2 linked regions of the Frankia casuarinae genome follow. Each later gene encodes a partner of the first gene's protein in a complex. Links are inferred from orthologs where the notes say so. Each region holds a gene or a part of one and is shown in the gene's direction. Other genes may lie near its edges.

Evidence for each region.
Region 2: the proteins of FRANCCI3_RS22335 (region 1) and FRANCCI3_RS21750 are in contact, whole or in part, in a solved structure (PDB 6M36), measured with the Bacillus subtilis proteins. The link is inferred for Frankia casuarinae from one-to-one orthologs.

The regions. Positions count from the first base shown.
Region 1 is NC_007777.1:5,274,034-5,281,658, forward strand. Bases 4,646-7,625 are described here. They hold FRANCCI3_RS22335 (ATP-binding protein), read left to right. Parts: upstream 4,646-5,861; coding sequence 5,862-6,389; downstream 6,390-7,625. Other genes in these bases: FRANCCI3_RS22330 (NAD(P)/FAD-dependent oxidoreductase), read left to right, coding at 4,782-5,741; purQ (phosphoribosylformylglycinamidine synthase subunit PurQ), read left to right, coding at 6,495-7,208; purL (phosphoribosylformylglycinamidine synthase subunit PurL), read left to right, coding at 7,287-7,625. Outside these bases: FRANCCI3_RS25155 (MinD/ParA family ATP-binding protein), read left to right, coding at 1-1,652; FRANCCI3_RS22320 (geranylgeranyl reductase family protein), read right to left, coding at 1,724-3,004; FRANCCI3_RS22325 (DUF5926 family protein), read right to left, coding at 3,100-4,272. UniProt on the Bacillus subtilis protein: Negative regulator of sigma-B activity. Phosphorylates and inactivates its specific antagonist protein, RsbV. Upon phosphorylation of RsbV, RsbW is released and binds to sigma-B, thereby blocking its ability to form an RNA polymerase holoenzyme (E-sigma-B).
Region 2 is NC_007777.1:5,132,028-5,138,848, forward strand. What follows is about bases 1,788-4,727. They hold FRANCCI3_RS21750 (STAS domain-containing protein), read left to right. Parts: upstream 1,788-3,056; coding sequence 3,057-3,398; downstream 3,399-4,727. Other genes in these bases: FRANCCI3_RS21745 (DEAD/DEAH box helicase), read right to left, coding at 1,788-2,729; FRANCCI3_RS21755 (ATP-binding protein), read left to right, coding at 3,437-3,967; FRANCCI3_RS21760 (sodium-translocating pyrophosphatase), read left to right, coding at 4,485-4,727. Outside these bases: FRANCCI3_RS28465 (hypothetical protein), read right to left, coding at 1-220; more of FRANCCI3_RS21745, read right to left, coding at 315-1,787; more of FRANCCI3_RS21760, read left to right, coding at 4,728-6,821. UniProt on the Bacillus subtilis protein: Positive regulator of sigma-B activity. Non-phosphorylated RsbV binds to RsbW, preventing its association with sigma-B. When phosphorylated, releases RsbW, which is then free to complex with and inactivate sigma-B.

The DNA.
Region 1 (7,625 bases):
CCTGGCGGGGCGATCCGCTGAACCCGCCACCGCTGAACCCGCCACCGTCCGACCCGTACGCCCAGTCCCCGCCACCGGGCCCGCCGCTGAACCCGCCACCGTCCGACCCGTACGCCCAGTCCCCGCCACCGGCCCCGCCGCTGAACCCGCCACCGTCCGACCCGTACGCCCAGTCCCCGCCACCGGCCCCGCGGGACGAGCGCCATGATCCGTGGCGGAGCACGCCGCCGGTGGCGGCGGCGAACTCGTCCGCGCTGGAGGAGACCGCCGCGATGAGACGAGCGGACTTCGACTCCGCCGCTCCCCGGCCGTACGGCGAGATGGATGGGCGATACGAGACCTATCGACCGTCAACCGAGTATCCCGCGCCGCCGCCGCCCGACCGGTCGAGAACCGGAAGTAAGGCGGCCGGCGGCCCGTACACCGGCCCGGCCCGCACGCCCACCGAAGCCGGCCGCATCCCCTCCTGGCTACGCGATCCCGAGCCGGCCGGGTCGCCCGGCGGACCGGCCGGGACCGGGCGGCACCGCGATCCGAACCGCGGCGATCAGGCCCACGACGGCCGGGCCCACGACGGCCGGGCCCACGACGGCCGGGCCCACGACGAATCGTTCCGGACGGAGCACGACCCATCGGCCGCGGCCGGCCGGCGTCGGGCCGGTGGCCCGGTGGGACCGGGTTCCCGGGAGACGGGTTCCCGGGAGACGGGAAACGGCCGGGCGGGGCTCGCCACCAGCGCACTGCTGCCCGCTCCCCCGGAGACGGCGTCCCGCGGCTGGCGCAGGCTCGTTTACCAGGTCTCGGCGGGCGCGGTGAACCCCGGTCCGTCCCCCGACGAGGTTCGCGACCGCCGGCTCCTCGCGCGCATCCGGAACCCGCTGCACGACTGTCACCGCATCGCGGTGATGTCCCTCAAGGGCGGCGTCGGCAAGACCACGACGACGGTGGCGGTCGGTTCCACGCTGGCCAGCCTGCGCGATGACCGGGTGGTGGCGATCGACGCGAATCCGGACCGTGGCACCTTGGGTTCCAGGGTGCCACGCACCTCCGCCCACACGGTGCGCGAACTGCTGGAGGACGCTCCGCGTCTGCACCGGTACGTGGACGTCCGCAGGTACCTGTCACAGGCCGACTCGAGGCTGGAGGTGCTGGCGTCGGCCAACGATCCGGAGCTGTCGGACACCTTCGGGGACGCCGACTACCGGGCAGCCGACGATCTGCTGCAACGGCACTACTCGATCCTGTTGACCGATTGTGGGACGGGCATCCTGCACAGTGCGATGCATGGGGTGCTGGAGCTAGCCGACACGCTGGTGATCGTGAGCAGCGCCAGCGCCGACGGCGGGTCCAGCGCGAGCGCCACCCTCGACTGGTTGGACGCGCACGGCTACTCCGACCATGTCCGCGAGGCGGTCGCCGTGATCTCGATGTTCCCCGTCCAGGGCGAGCGGGTCGACGTCGACACGCTGGAACGGCATTTTGAAGCCCGGACGCGACGGGTGGTCCGGGTCCCGTTCGACCCGCATCTGGCCGACGGGGGACGGATCGTGCTGTCGAACCTGAAACGGGAGACGCGGGCGGCCTATCGGGAGATCGCCGGCGCGGTAGCCGAACGCTTCGGCGAGGAACGCCGCGGCTACCCGGGCGGCTGACGCCGCTGACACCGCCGGCTGCCTCAGCAGCTCAGTGCCTCAGTGGCTCAGTGCCTCAGTGCCTCAGTGCCTCAGTGGCTCAGTGCCGCCACCGCCGCCCGCACGCCGGGACGACGCAGTTGCCGGGCGATGGTGGTCCGTCCCTCGATGAGCCGGGTGAACAGCCCGAAGGTGCCCGGAGCCGCCATGACCGTGTGCATCGCGCCCGGCCGGCGGGTGAACGCGGCCAGGACCTCTCGTCCCGCCGCCATCTCGGGGCCCAGGATCGCCTCGACGCGCGCGGGATAGGCCGCCAAGGCGTCGAGCGCCGTGGCGCCCGGGCCAGTGGGCCTTGTATCCGTTACCCCCCCGGCCCGGGTCACGCCCGCCCTCGCGCGACCGACGCCCACACTCGCCGCGGCGGCCGCCTCCCCGGCGAGCCGACCCGACCGTAATGCGAACGAGATGCCTTCGCGTGTCCACGGATCCAGGAGCCCGGCCGCGTCCCCCGCGACCAACACCCGGCCCCGCCGCAGCGGGGAGGCGACGGCCCGCACCCGGGTGAGATGTCCGGAGTCATGCTGGCGCGGCAGGTCGGTGAGCCCGAGACGGTCGACGAACCGGGTGTAATAGGCGCGCAGCGCGGCGCCCTCGGCACGATCACCGATCACGCCGACCGTGAGCACCCGTCCCTTGGGGAACACCCACCCGTAGGAACCCGGCACCGGCCCCCAGTCGATGAGCATGCGTCCGGCCCATCGCGCGGCACGCGCCGGGTCGGCGACAAACTCGCCCTCCAGGCCGACGTCGACCTGGTCACAGCGGACACCGACATAGGTGCCGCAACGACCCGAGGTGCCGTCCGCACCCACCACCACCCGAGCGCGCAGGTCCGCCCCCGCACGCAGACGCACGGTCACCCAACCGTCGTCCTGATCCCCGGCGTCCTCGGCGATCCCGGTCCCGCCCGGCCCGCTCTCGGTCAGCCCCACCACGTGCGCACCGGTCCGCACGGTCGCGCCGGCCGCGGCCGCCGCGGCCAGGAGAGCGGCGTCCAGATCGGATCGCATCACCATCGACATCCAGGGACGGCCGCCGGACCGGCCGCGGGTGACCTCGAAGCGGCCGTCCCAGGTCATCGTCAGGGAGCTGACGCTGGCTCGAACCAGACCGGCCAGTTCGATGCCGAGATGATCCGCCGAAAGGCCGACCAGGCCGCCACCGCAGGTCTTGTAACGAGGTACCGCCGAGCGTTCGAGCACGCACACCCGGGCCCCGGCGTTCGCCGCCGCCCGCGCCGCGCTGCCACCGGCCGGACCCGCCCCGACGACAATGACGTCAAAGGTGTTCTCCGGGTCGTCAACCCTGCTCACAGCGCTCCATCCTCCCGACACCGCACCCCGCCCAGGCAGCGCACCCCGCCCAGGCAGCGCACCCCGCCCAGGCAGCGCGGTCTGCGCCGATGCCGTCAGCGCAGGGTGAGGCTGCGTCCAACAAGACCCGCCCGCACCCGGCGTTCGTGCGCGGTCAGTGCCGTGGTGTCGGCCAGTGCCCTCTGGTAGGCCACCCGCAGCGCGGCGGCCGGCTCCTCACAGCTACCCGCCTCGCTTCCGGGCGCGAGATCCCAGACGGGCACGACGAGCCCGGCGGCGCGGAAGAACCCGATGAACCTGGAGCCCTCCCCCACCGTGAGACGTTCGGCCGCGGCCAGGCGAGCCAGCGCATCCAGCAACGCCTCCTCGGTGGGGGCGACGTCGGCGCCCGCGCCGATGGGAGCGACCGCCTCGGCCTCGGAGTCGGTGCCCGCCGCAGCACCCGCCGCACCCGGCCAGGCCAGCGGAAGCGCCCACCGCAGGTGCCAGCGGTCACCGGGATGGCACCAGTAGGCGGCCGGCACCGAGGTGAGCCGTACGGTGGGCACCACGGTGGCGTTGGCGCGCTCCAGCATCACCGCCACCTCCGGGTTCGGACCGCTCTCCTCGTCGGACGGTGGCAGCCACCATCCGAATCCGGAATGAACGGTGATGTCCAGGGGCGCCGGGTCCAGCAGGTCGGTGAGCCGGGGCAACCCGGCGAGTCCCGCGGGCAGTTGTTCCACGAGGCGCGGCGCGGAGGCGGGCGGGATGTCGATCGCACTCCCCGGCTCGGCGGCGAGTGCGGCGAGCAGGGCACCGGCGACGTCCCGCGATACGTCCAGACCCGGAAGGGCGATCTGCAGGGCGACCAGGATTTCGCCGTCCTCGCGTACCAGGGCGGGGGCGGCCTGCGGCAGCATCGTGCAGAGCGTGATGCGCCGGTCGGCGTGCTCGGGATGGTCGGCGAGGTAGGCCGCCGCCAGGGCCAGCGGCGCGGTGGCGCTGGGCACCAGCTCCCGCAGGGCGACCAGGTCCGGCTCGTCGCGGCGGCCCGCGAACGGGCGCAGCACGGGAGCCGGCCGGTTCCGCTCGCCGTGGCACGCCTTGTAACGACGGCCCGACCCGCAGGGACAGGGTTCCCGCGGTCCGACGGCGGGGATGGCACCATCGGATCCGTGGACGGACGGGCGGCGACGGCTCCGTGCGGCTCCCCCGCCAGAGCCGGGCGTGGCGACTCGTGCCGGGCGGGTGCCGGGACGCTGGGGTGCGGGTCGGCGAGCGATCACGACCTCCTGAGGTAGAGACCGTCACGCGCGGTCATGGACTTCCTGCGGGTAAGGCTAAGCCATGCTCGGCGGATGACGAGGGTACCGGGTGGCGGCCGTGGCCGTGGCAAACACCACCGATCCCGTCGCGGGAGCGGGCTGACGGAGGGCCGACAGCCGACAGATCCGGTCAACGACAGACCCGGTCGACGACAGACCCGGTCAACGACAGATGCATCCCCGGTATCTCGGGCGCCCGTTCAGGGATAACCCTCTTCCGCGGCAGGGACTATCCCGTCGCTGCGAAAGCATCACCACGGATACCGCACGCGGACCCCTCCTCAATGGGCACGATGAACACAGCCGTTCGGCGGACGGGCACTGGCGGGACTGATGGCGAGCATCATCAACGCTCGTCCGCAAGCCACCGTCACCGTGGCGACACATCCAGGAGGGCGACGCCGCGGGAACCGGTGAAAGGCCAATCGGCATGCGGCGCCCGCGGCATTCATCTCGATATAGGGGGATCGGTGGCGAAGGTCGTCGTCGCCGGCGGGGGCATTGCTGGGATCGCCTGCGCCAGCGCACTGCTAGCCGAGGGAATCACCGTGGATGTCCGTGACCGGGGCCGCGTGATCGGCGGACGGATGGCCTCACGGTGGATAGACGGGCGCATCGTGGACTCCGGCGCGTCGTACTTCACCGCCACCTCGCCGGAGTTCCGCGAAGTCGTGGACGATTGGTTCATCCGTGGCCTGGTACGCCCCTGGACGCACCGAATGTCGGTAATCAGTGGGCCGACCGCCACCCTGGCCGAGCCGCGTTCCGGCCCGCTGCGGTACGCCGCCCCGCGCGGGCTGCGTTCCCTGGTCGCCGACCTCGCCTCCCGAGCCGGGGTGCAGGTCACGCAGTCCACACCGATCCGCCGGGTCACCCCGGGTCCCCGCGTTGACGACGAGGCCGCCGACGCGGTGGTCCTCGCGATGCCCGACCCGCAGGCGCTGCGCCATCTCGACCCGGCCTGCACCGAGGAGCGGGCGCAGCTCGCCGGCCGACCCTGGTCGCCGGTGCTGGCGCTGCTCGCCGGCTGGCCCTACCGGTGCTGGGCACCGATCGACGGAGCCTTCGTCCACGACGACGATACGATTGCCTGGATCGCCGACGACGGTCGTCGCCGGGGTGACAATGCCGCCGTCCTGGTCGCCCACTCGACGCCGGATTTCGCGCGGCCGCGGCTGGCCGACCCCGCGGCGGCCGGGCCCGATCTCGTCGCGGCGCTACGGCGCCTGCTCACCATCACGATGCAACCCAGTTGGACGTATGTGCAAAAGTGGACCTTCGCTCGCCCGGACCGTCCGCACGAACAGCCGTACTACCTGTCCAGCAGTGGGATCGGGCTCGCCGGCGACGGCTGGGGAACACCGAAGATCGAGAGTGCCTGGCGCTCGGGCACCGAGCTGGGCCGGGCCCTTGCCGCCCGATTGAGATAACCGATTGCGACAACCTATCGCAATAACCGATTACGATGACCGATGACATGTGACCGGATCGAGCCTGTGTCGGCGTAGGTCGTTCGGTTGACGATGCGTGACGCGGGTACACCCTCCGACATGGAGATCAAAGTAAGCCTGTCGTTGCCCCACGATGAGATCTCCATACCCGTGATTCGACGTATCTGTACGCAGTCCCTGAAAGTCCTGGGCGTCAATAAAGAATGCATTGACGATGTTGAAATCGCCTTGACCGAAGCGTGCGACAACGTTCTTCTACATGCTCATGCCGGCGACGAGTACGAGGTTTTTGTGGGAGTGGACAACGAAGTCGCTGTCATCGAGGTGAGCGATCGCGGCGACGGTTTCGACAGCGCGGATGAGCTCGATCGGACAGCCCGCCAGAATGGCGATTCCCCCAGGCCGGATAATGTTCCCGAGCAAGGCCGCGGCATCTTTCTCATGCGCGCTCTGATGGACCGGGTGCAGTTCCACCAGGTGGACAGCCCCCATCGGGGCACCCGCGTGCATCTGGAAAAGACTCTCACCTGGGAGGAGAGCGCTCCCGGGGCGCGGCTGAGCCGGGCGCGGACGGGGCTCCGGCCCGCTTCCCGCCCGGAGGTGGCCGAGGGCATCCATCCGGTCTGACGTCTCCCGCCGTCCACCGCCGCTCCCTTCGTCGATCGGCCGCCCCACGATTCGACCGGCTACGCTGACGGGAGTGGACTCCGAGGAATCTGGGCGGGTATCGCGATGGGTGTGGTAATGACTGAGGCGGACTCGCCGGCCCGGATCGGGATCGTCACCTTCCCCGGCTCCCTCGATGACCAGGACACGGCGCTCGCGGTGCGGGCCGCCGGTGCCGAACCGGTCTCCCTCTGGCATGGCGACAGCGATCTCGCCGGCGTTGACGCCGTCATCCTGCCCGGCGGATTCTCCTACGGTGACTACCTGCGTGCCGGTGCGATAGCCCGGTTCTCGCCCATGGTGGCGGCCCTCGTCCCGGCGGCCCGCGCGGGCCTGCCGATTCTCGGCATCTGCAACGGGTTTCAGGTGCTCTGCGAGGCCGGCCTGCTCCCCGGGGCACTGACCCGCAACGTGGGACTGCACTTCGTCTGCCGCGACCAGCGGTTGCGGGTCGAGGCGCCGGGCACTGCCTGGACCCGCGGCTACCAGGACGGCGAGGAGATCGTCATCCCGGTGAAGCACGGGGATGGCCGCTATGTTGCGGCCCCGGACGTGCTCGCCGAACTCGAGGCGGCCGGGCGGGTTGTGGTGCGCTACGTCGGCGGGAATCCCAACGGGTCGGCGGCCGACATCGCCGGGATCTGTAACGAGAGCCGGACGATCGTGGGCCTGATGCCGCATCCCGAGCATGCTGTCGACGACCTCACCGGCCCCGGGGTCGACGGGCTTCGCATGTTCACCTCGGTGCTGTCCGGCTTTTTGTCGGCTTTTTCCTCTTAAAGAAGGATTTTTGGTTACGAAGGGGTCTCCTGGCCCACCCGGGCGCCCGGACCAGGGGATATCGGCGAGGATGGGAGGGTGACCGGCAACCCCGCCGCCCCCGCGGCCACCTCCGTGAGTCCCCCCGCCGAGCAGCCCTACCAGGAGCTGGGGCTCACCGACGACGAGTACGCCCGGATCATCGCGACCCTCGGTCGCCGGCCCAGCGACGCCGAACTCGCGATGTACTCGGTGATGTGGAGCGAGCACTGCTCCTACAAGTCCTCCAAGGTGCATCTGCGGCAGTTCCGGGACACCCCGTTGACGGACCGGCTGCTGGTGGGCATGGGGGAGAACGCGGGCGTCGTCGACGTCGGCGAGGGGCTGGCGGTCACCTTCAAGATCGAGTCGCACAACCACCCCAGCTTCGTCGAGCCG
Region 2 (6,821 bases), 140 kb from region 1 along the record:
CCCGCGCGAGGCCCTGCAGGAAGAGCTGCACGCCGGCCGCTACCAGCACTCCCGTGGCCAGGCCGAGGACGAACAGGCCCCAGGTGTCGAACGAGAGTATCTGTCCCATGATCAGGACTTCGGTGTGACCGCTGTTCTCCAACACGAGATCCGCGGTGAGAACTCCAGCCACCAGCAACAGCACGACACCGACGGTTACCACCGAGACCTCCAGAACCATGGACGTTGGTATAAACGACGGAGAAAAGCCGATCTGGTCGACATACCCGGGTCCGGTCGCGGGGGAACCACGCCGCGGCGAAGTGGTCACGGGGCTAGCCGATCATGGCGGTCACCGCGGCGAGGAGCCGCCAGGCAGCCGCCTTGTCGAGCGGCTCATTGCCATTTCCGCATTTGGGCGACTGGACGCACGACGGGCAGCCCGCCGGGCACTCACACGCTTCGATCGCGTCCCGGGTCGCAGCCAGCCAGGCACCGATTCGGAGGAATCCCCGTTCAGCGAAACCCGCCCCGCCGGCGTGTCCGTCGTAGACGAAGACGCTGGTGCGTTCGGTGTCCGGATGGAGCGCGGTCGAGACACCGCCGATATCCCAACGGTCACAGGTCGCGAACAGCGGGAGCAGACCGATCGCCGCGTGTTCGGCGGCGTGGACGGCACCGGGGACATCCGCAGGCTCGATCGCGGCTCGGGCAAGCAGGTCGTCGGACAGCGTGTACCAGACGGCCCGGGTCCGCAGCTGACGCGGCGGCAGATCGAGAGGCTCCTGCCCGAGTACCTCGCCCGTCGCGATCAGCCGCCGCTGGTATCCGACGACCTGGCTGGTGACCTCGACCACGCCGAGGTGCACCTCCACGTCGGGCAGCACCCGGGATCGCGACGACTCCACCACCCTGATGTCGGTGTGGTCACGCGCGGTGGTCGTCCATTCCGGCGCCGACTCGCATACGAACGCGACGGATTCCTCGAGGTCGAGGTCCTCGACCACGAAGCTCGATCCCTGGTGGAGATAGACCGCGCCAGCGTGCACCGTCGTGTGCGAGGTCGCGGCGTCCACGGTGCCCAGAAGCCGACCGGTCCGCGCTTCGACGATGCGAACCGGTGGTCCTCCCGCCCCTCGGATGTCCACATCCGGCCGGGCCCGTTGCGTCCAGAACCAGCCCGTGGGCCGGCGGCGCAGCCGGCCTCGGCGAACCAGGTCGTTGACGGCGAACGCAGCGGTCGGTCCGAACAACGCCAGATCCGCCTCGGTCAGCGCCAGCTCGGCCGCGGCGCACTCCAGGTGCGGAGCGAGCACGTAGGGATTGTCGGGGTCGAAGACGCTGGCCTCCACCGGCCGTCCGAAGACGGCTTCGGGATGATGCACCAGGTAGGTGTCAAGCGGATCGTCCCGGGCGACCAGCACGGCCAGCGATCGCCGGCCATCCCGCCCGGCGCGTCCGGCCTGCTGCCAGAGCGAGGCGAGCGTGCCGGGAAAACCGGCGGTGACGGTGGCGTCCAGCCCGCTGATGTCCACCCCGAGCTCGAGTGCCGACGTCGCGGCCGCCCCGAGCAGGGCGCCCGAGCGGAGATCCTCCTCCAGGGCCCGTCGCTCCTCCGGCAGGTAGCCGGCCCGATACGCCGCCACCCGGTCGGCGAGGTCTGCGGCGATCCGACCGAGTTCGCGGCGGGCGGTCACCGCCACCACCTCGGCGGCCCGTCGCGAGCGGACAAAGACCAGGGTGCGCACACCGTCCGCGACGAGGTCCGTCAGCAGGTCCGCGGACTCGGCGGTCACCGACCGGCGGACGGGGGCGCCGTTCTCGCCCGGGCCGGGCGCGGAGGTCGGGTCCTCCCGGTCCGGCGAGCTCTGCCCGGTCGTGAGCAGCGGAGGTTCGTAGAGCACGAAGTCCAGTGGCCCCCGCGGAGATCCGTCAACGTCGACCACCTCGACCTCCACGCCGGTGAGCCGTGCGGCCGAGACCCCGGGATCGGCGACGGTCGCGGACGCGAGCAGGAACACCGGATCGGTCCCGTAGCGCGCGCAGATCCGCCGCAGCCGGCGGATCACCGCGGCCACGTGTGCGCCGAACACCCCTCGGTAGCCGTGGCACTCGTCGACGACGACGTAACGCAGGCCGCGCAGGAACTGGGTCCACCGCCGGTGGAAGGGCAGGATGCCACGGTGGAGCATGTCGGGGTTGGTCAGGACCAGGCCGGCATGCGCCCGGACCCAGTCCCGTTCGGCCGCCGGCGTGTCCCCGTCGAACGCGGCGGCCCGGATACCGGTGAGCCGCAGCGACCGCACGGCTCTGAGCTGGTCGTGGGCCAGCGCCTTCGTGGGCGCCAGGTAGAGTGCCCGGGCACCGGGCTCGGCGAGCAGCCGGGACAGCACCGGCATCAGATAGCCAAGCGACTTACCCGAGGCCGTGCCGGTCGCCAGCACCACGCTGCGCCCGGCGTATGCGGCCTCGGCGGCAGCCGCCTGGTGGCTCCAGGGGCTCGCGATCCCGGCGGCCGTCCACCGTCCCCGCAGGACCGGATCGATCCAGTCCGGCCATGGCGCCGGGCAGCCGTCCCGAGCCGGGACACGCTCGATGTGCGTCATGCACCGCGCTCGTCGCACGTCGCGGCGCAGCCCGGCAAGGACCGTGTCCGCGCCGTCGACATCCACCGGCGAGCCCACGACGATCGAGGATATGCGTCTCGACGCGGTCACGGCGCCCCTCAGCCGGACGAACCCCCCGAACATCGCCCTCTCGGGCCCCCGGGCCCCCGGGCCGGGGATCATCTCGGCGTGGCTACGGACAGCGAGGCCGATGACAAGACGACAGGCGGACCACGGAGTGTCCCCGCGGGACCAGCTGCGCCGAAACCGCCGATGCAGTCGGTCGACCCCCACACGAGCGCCAAGATCGGGGATACATTTCATCAGACGTCATCAGCCGGCGATGCCGCAACACCGGACCCGCGATCTGTGTCGCGGCACACCGGATTGATCCTCCTCGTGGGAGGGTAATGGCGCCGTGATGTCGGTCGCCCGAAGCACGGGACGGCCGGAGGCACACAAGGAGGATCCGTGGACCTGTCCCTCACGACACGCCAGGAAGGCAACCACACGGTCGTGGTGGTGGGCGGCGAGATCGACGTCTACACCGCGCCGAAGCTTCGCGAGCAGCTCATCGATCTCGTGTCCGGGGGGTCATACCACCTCGTCGTCGACATGGAAGGCGTCGAGTTCCTCGATTCGACGGGCCTCGGGGTCCTCGTCGGCGGGCTCAAGCGGGTGCGTGCGCACGAGGGTTCGCTGCGTCTGGTCTGCACTCAGGAGCGCATCCTGAAGATTTTCCGGATCACCGGCCTGACCAAGGTCTTCCCCATCCACTCCTCCATCGAGGAAGCCCTTGCCGCCAGCGACTGAGCCGGACATCACTCTTTCGCGAAAGGCAGGCCCGCCGTATGCCCACCGTTGAGCTGCGGTTCGCTGCACTGAACGGGCACGTTCGTACCGCCAGGATGATCGCGACGGCGGTCAGCCGGCGCGCGGGAGTTCCGGTCAGCGCGGCCGACGAGATCAAACTTGCGGTGACGGAGGCATGCACCCGAGCGGTGCGCGTCAACCGCAGGCATGCGCCGCAGGCCCCGGTGCATGTCGCGCTCACCGATGGCGCCGATTCCTTCACCATCACGGTGGCCGACTGCGGCCGGACCGGAGACGAGGTCGCCCCCGGTCCGGACGGTGGCCTCGTCACCGCGACCACCCTGCTCGAACTCGGATCCGAGTCGACTCAGCCGCCGGGTTGGGCGGAACCGGCGGACGACGATCCCTCGGCGGACAACTCTGGTTTCCCACCGGGGCTCGGACTCGCCCTCATCGAGGGACTCGTCGACGAGATCGAGATCAGGCGTGGCCCCGACGGCGTGGGTACGGTTGTCGCGATGACCTGGCACACCGGCGCCACATCGGACCCCTGCGAATCCGCGGTGTAGGACCTCTCCGGTCTCCCTGCCTGGGCCCGGCGACTGTTCCAGCCTCCGACCGTGCCGCCATGTGCCCCGCGCCAGGTTCCGAAGGTGGGGCACATGGAACCTGACATGGAGGTGGAGCCACGGCGCCAGTCTGCCATGTCAGTAACAGCACGAGCGATCTTTTTATGCCGAATATTCCTGAATCGATCCGTTTCCGGATTATCGCCGGGGCGGTGAGAGGTACCCGAGAGCACGCGACCCGGGCCGCCGCTGCTGAAAAACGAGCGCACGTCACAGACGTGTGGATAGACTCCGCCGCATCTCATGGACGGCTGATCCAACCATCCGTGATTCCCTTGGTGCTCCCCGTGAGACCGGTCAGATGCTTGGAAATGGGAAGAACCGACCGATCTCGCCCAAAGCGCCGCCGGATGCGGCGCGTGGCCGTGACCGTCTCGATGCCGTGGCGACCGCCGAAAGGGCGCCCGAGAGCACCGGCACCCTCACGGAGGGCGCACAGAGCAGACCGGGAGGAGCCATGTCCTCGATCCAAGCCCTACAGGCCGAGGGCTCTGGAATTGACCTTAGCGGCAGAGCCCTCGGCCTGGTCGCCGGTGTGGCGATAGTCGCAGCCCTCGCATTGCTTGTTGCCGGTTATCTGGTTCGTGAGGTATTGGCGGCGAGTCCAGGCACCCCGAGGATGGTGGAGGTCGGCCGGGCGGTCCAGGAGGGCGCCGCCGCCTATCTCAGACGGCAGTTCACCACACTCGCGGGATTCGTCGTCGTCATCCCCTTCGTACTGCTGCTCCTGCCAGCCGAGAACACTGGAGCGAAGATCGGTCGGTCGATCTTCTTCGTGGTCGGTGCGATCTTCTCCGCGTTGGTCGGATTCGTCGGGATGTCGCTGGCGACCCGGGCCAACACCCGCACTGCCGCCGCCGCCATGACCCGAGGGGAACGAGCCGCCGTCCGCATCGCCTTCCGCACCGGGGGGGTGGTGGGGATGTTCACCGTCGGTCTCGGACTCCTGGGGGCGGCGGCCGTGGTCCTCGTCTTCCGGGACACCGCCCCCCAGGTCCTGGAGGGATTCGGATTCGGCGCCGCTCTGCTCGCGATGTTCATGCGAGTAGGCGGAGGGATCTTCACCAAGGCCGCCGATGTCGGGGCGGACCTGGTCGGCAAGGTGGAACAGGGGATTCCCGAGGATGATCCCCGCAACGCCGCGACGATCGCCGACAACGTCGGCGACAACGTCGGCGACTGCGCCGGCATGGCCGCCGACCTGTTCGAATCCTATGCGGTGACGCTCGTCGCGGCGCTGATTCTCGGGGTCGAGGCGTTCGGCGAACGCGGCCTGGTGTTCCCCCTGCTCATCCCGGCGGTCGGGGTTGTGACCGCGGTCATCGGAATCTTCGCGGTGTCGCCGCGGGCCGGTGACCGCACCGGAATGTCCGCCATCAACCGGGGTTTCTTCATCTCCGCGGTGGTGTCCGCGATCGGCGTCGTCGCCGTCTCACTGCTCTACCTCCCGACGAGCTTCGCCGATTTCCCCGGGATGCAGGGAAGCACCCAGTCCGGTAATCCACGAGTGATCGCGATCGGCGCGGTCCTGATCGGGATCGTGCTCGCCGCCGCCATTCAGCTGCTAACCGGGTATTTCACCGAGACCGGCCGCCGGCCGGTGCGGGACATCGCAAAGGCGTCGCTCACCGGACCAGCCACCAACATCCTCGCCGGAATCGGGGTGGGTCTGGAGTCGGCGGTCTATTCTTCGCTGCTCATCGGTGCCGCGATCTTTGGCGCCTACCTGCTCGGCTCCGGCAGCGTCACGATCGCGCTGTTCGCGGTGGCGCTGGCGGGGACCGGTCTGCTGACGACGGTGGGTGTCATCGTCTCGATGGACACCTTCGGGCCGGTGAGCGATAACGCACAGGGCATCGCCGAGATGTCCGGCGACATGGACGAGGCGGGTGCGGCCATCCTCACCTCGCTCGACGCCGTCGGCAACACCACCAAGGCGATCACGAAGGGCATCGCGATCGCCACCGCGGTGCTCGCCGCCTCGGCGCTGTTCGGCTCGTTCACCGACACCGTCACGACGGCTCTCCGCGACGCCGGAGCGCTGCCCGAGGCGGGTCGGGGCATCGTTGGCGGCCTGAACATCGCCTACCCCGACGCGCTGGTCGGGCTCACCATAGGTGCGTCCGTGGTCTTCCTGTTCTCCGGGCTCGCGATCAATGCGGTGGGCCGCGCGGCCGGGCGGGTCGTCCTGGAGGTACGCAACCAGTTCCGGTCCAGGCCTGGAATCATGACCGGCGACGAGAAGCCGGATTACAGTGCGGTCGTCGACATCTGCACCCGCGATTCGCTCCGCGAACTGATTACACCGGGAACGCTGGCGGTTCTCGCCCCAATCGCGGTCGGTTTCGGCCTGGGATACCCGCCACTCGGTGCGTTCCTCGGCGGCGCCATCGCCGGCGGCGTGCTGATGGCCGTGTTCCTCGCGAACTCCGGCGGGGCCTGGGATAACGCGAAGAAGATGGTCGAGGACGGCCACCACGGCGGAAAAGGCTCGGAGGTCCACGCGGCCACGGTGATCGGCGATACCGTGGGAGATCCATTCAAGGACACCGCCGGCCCTTCGATCAACCCGCTGCTCAAGGTGATGAATCTGGTCAGCCTGCTGATCGCTCCGACGGTCGTAAAGTACTCGGTGGGCGCGGACGAGAACACGGGGCTGCGCATCGGTGTCGCCCTCGCCGCCCTCGCCGCCATCGCAGCCGTGATCATCATCTCCAGACGACGGAGCTCAATGATCAACGATGTGCCCGATATGACACAACCGACACCGGCTCCCAGCGAGAAGATCAACGCC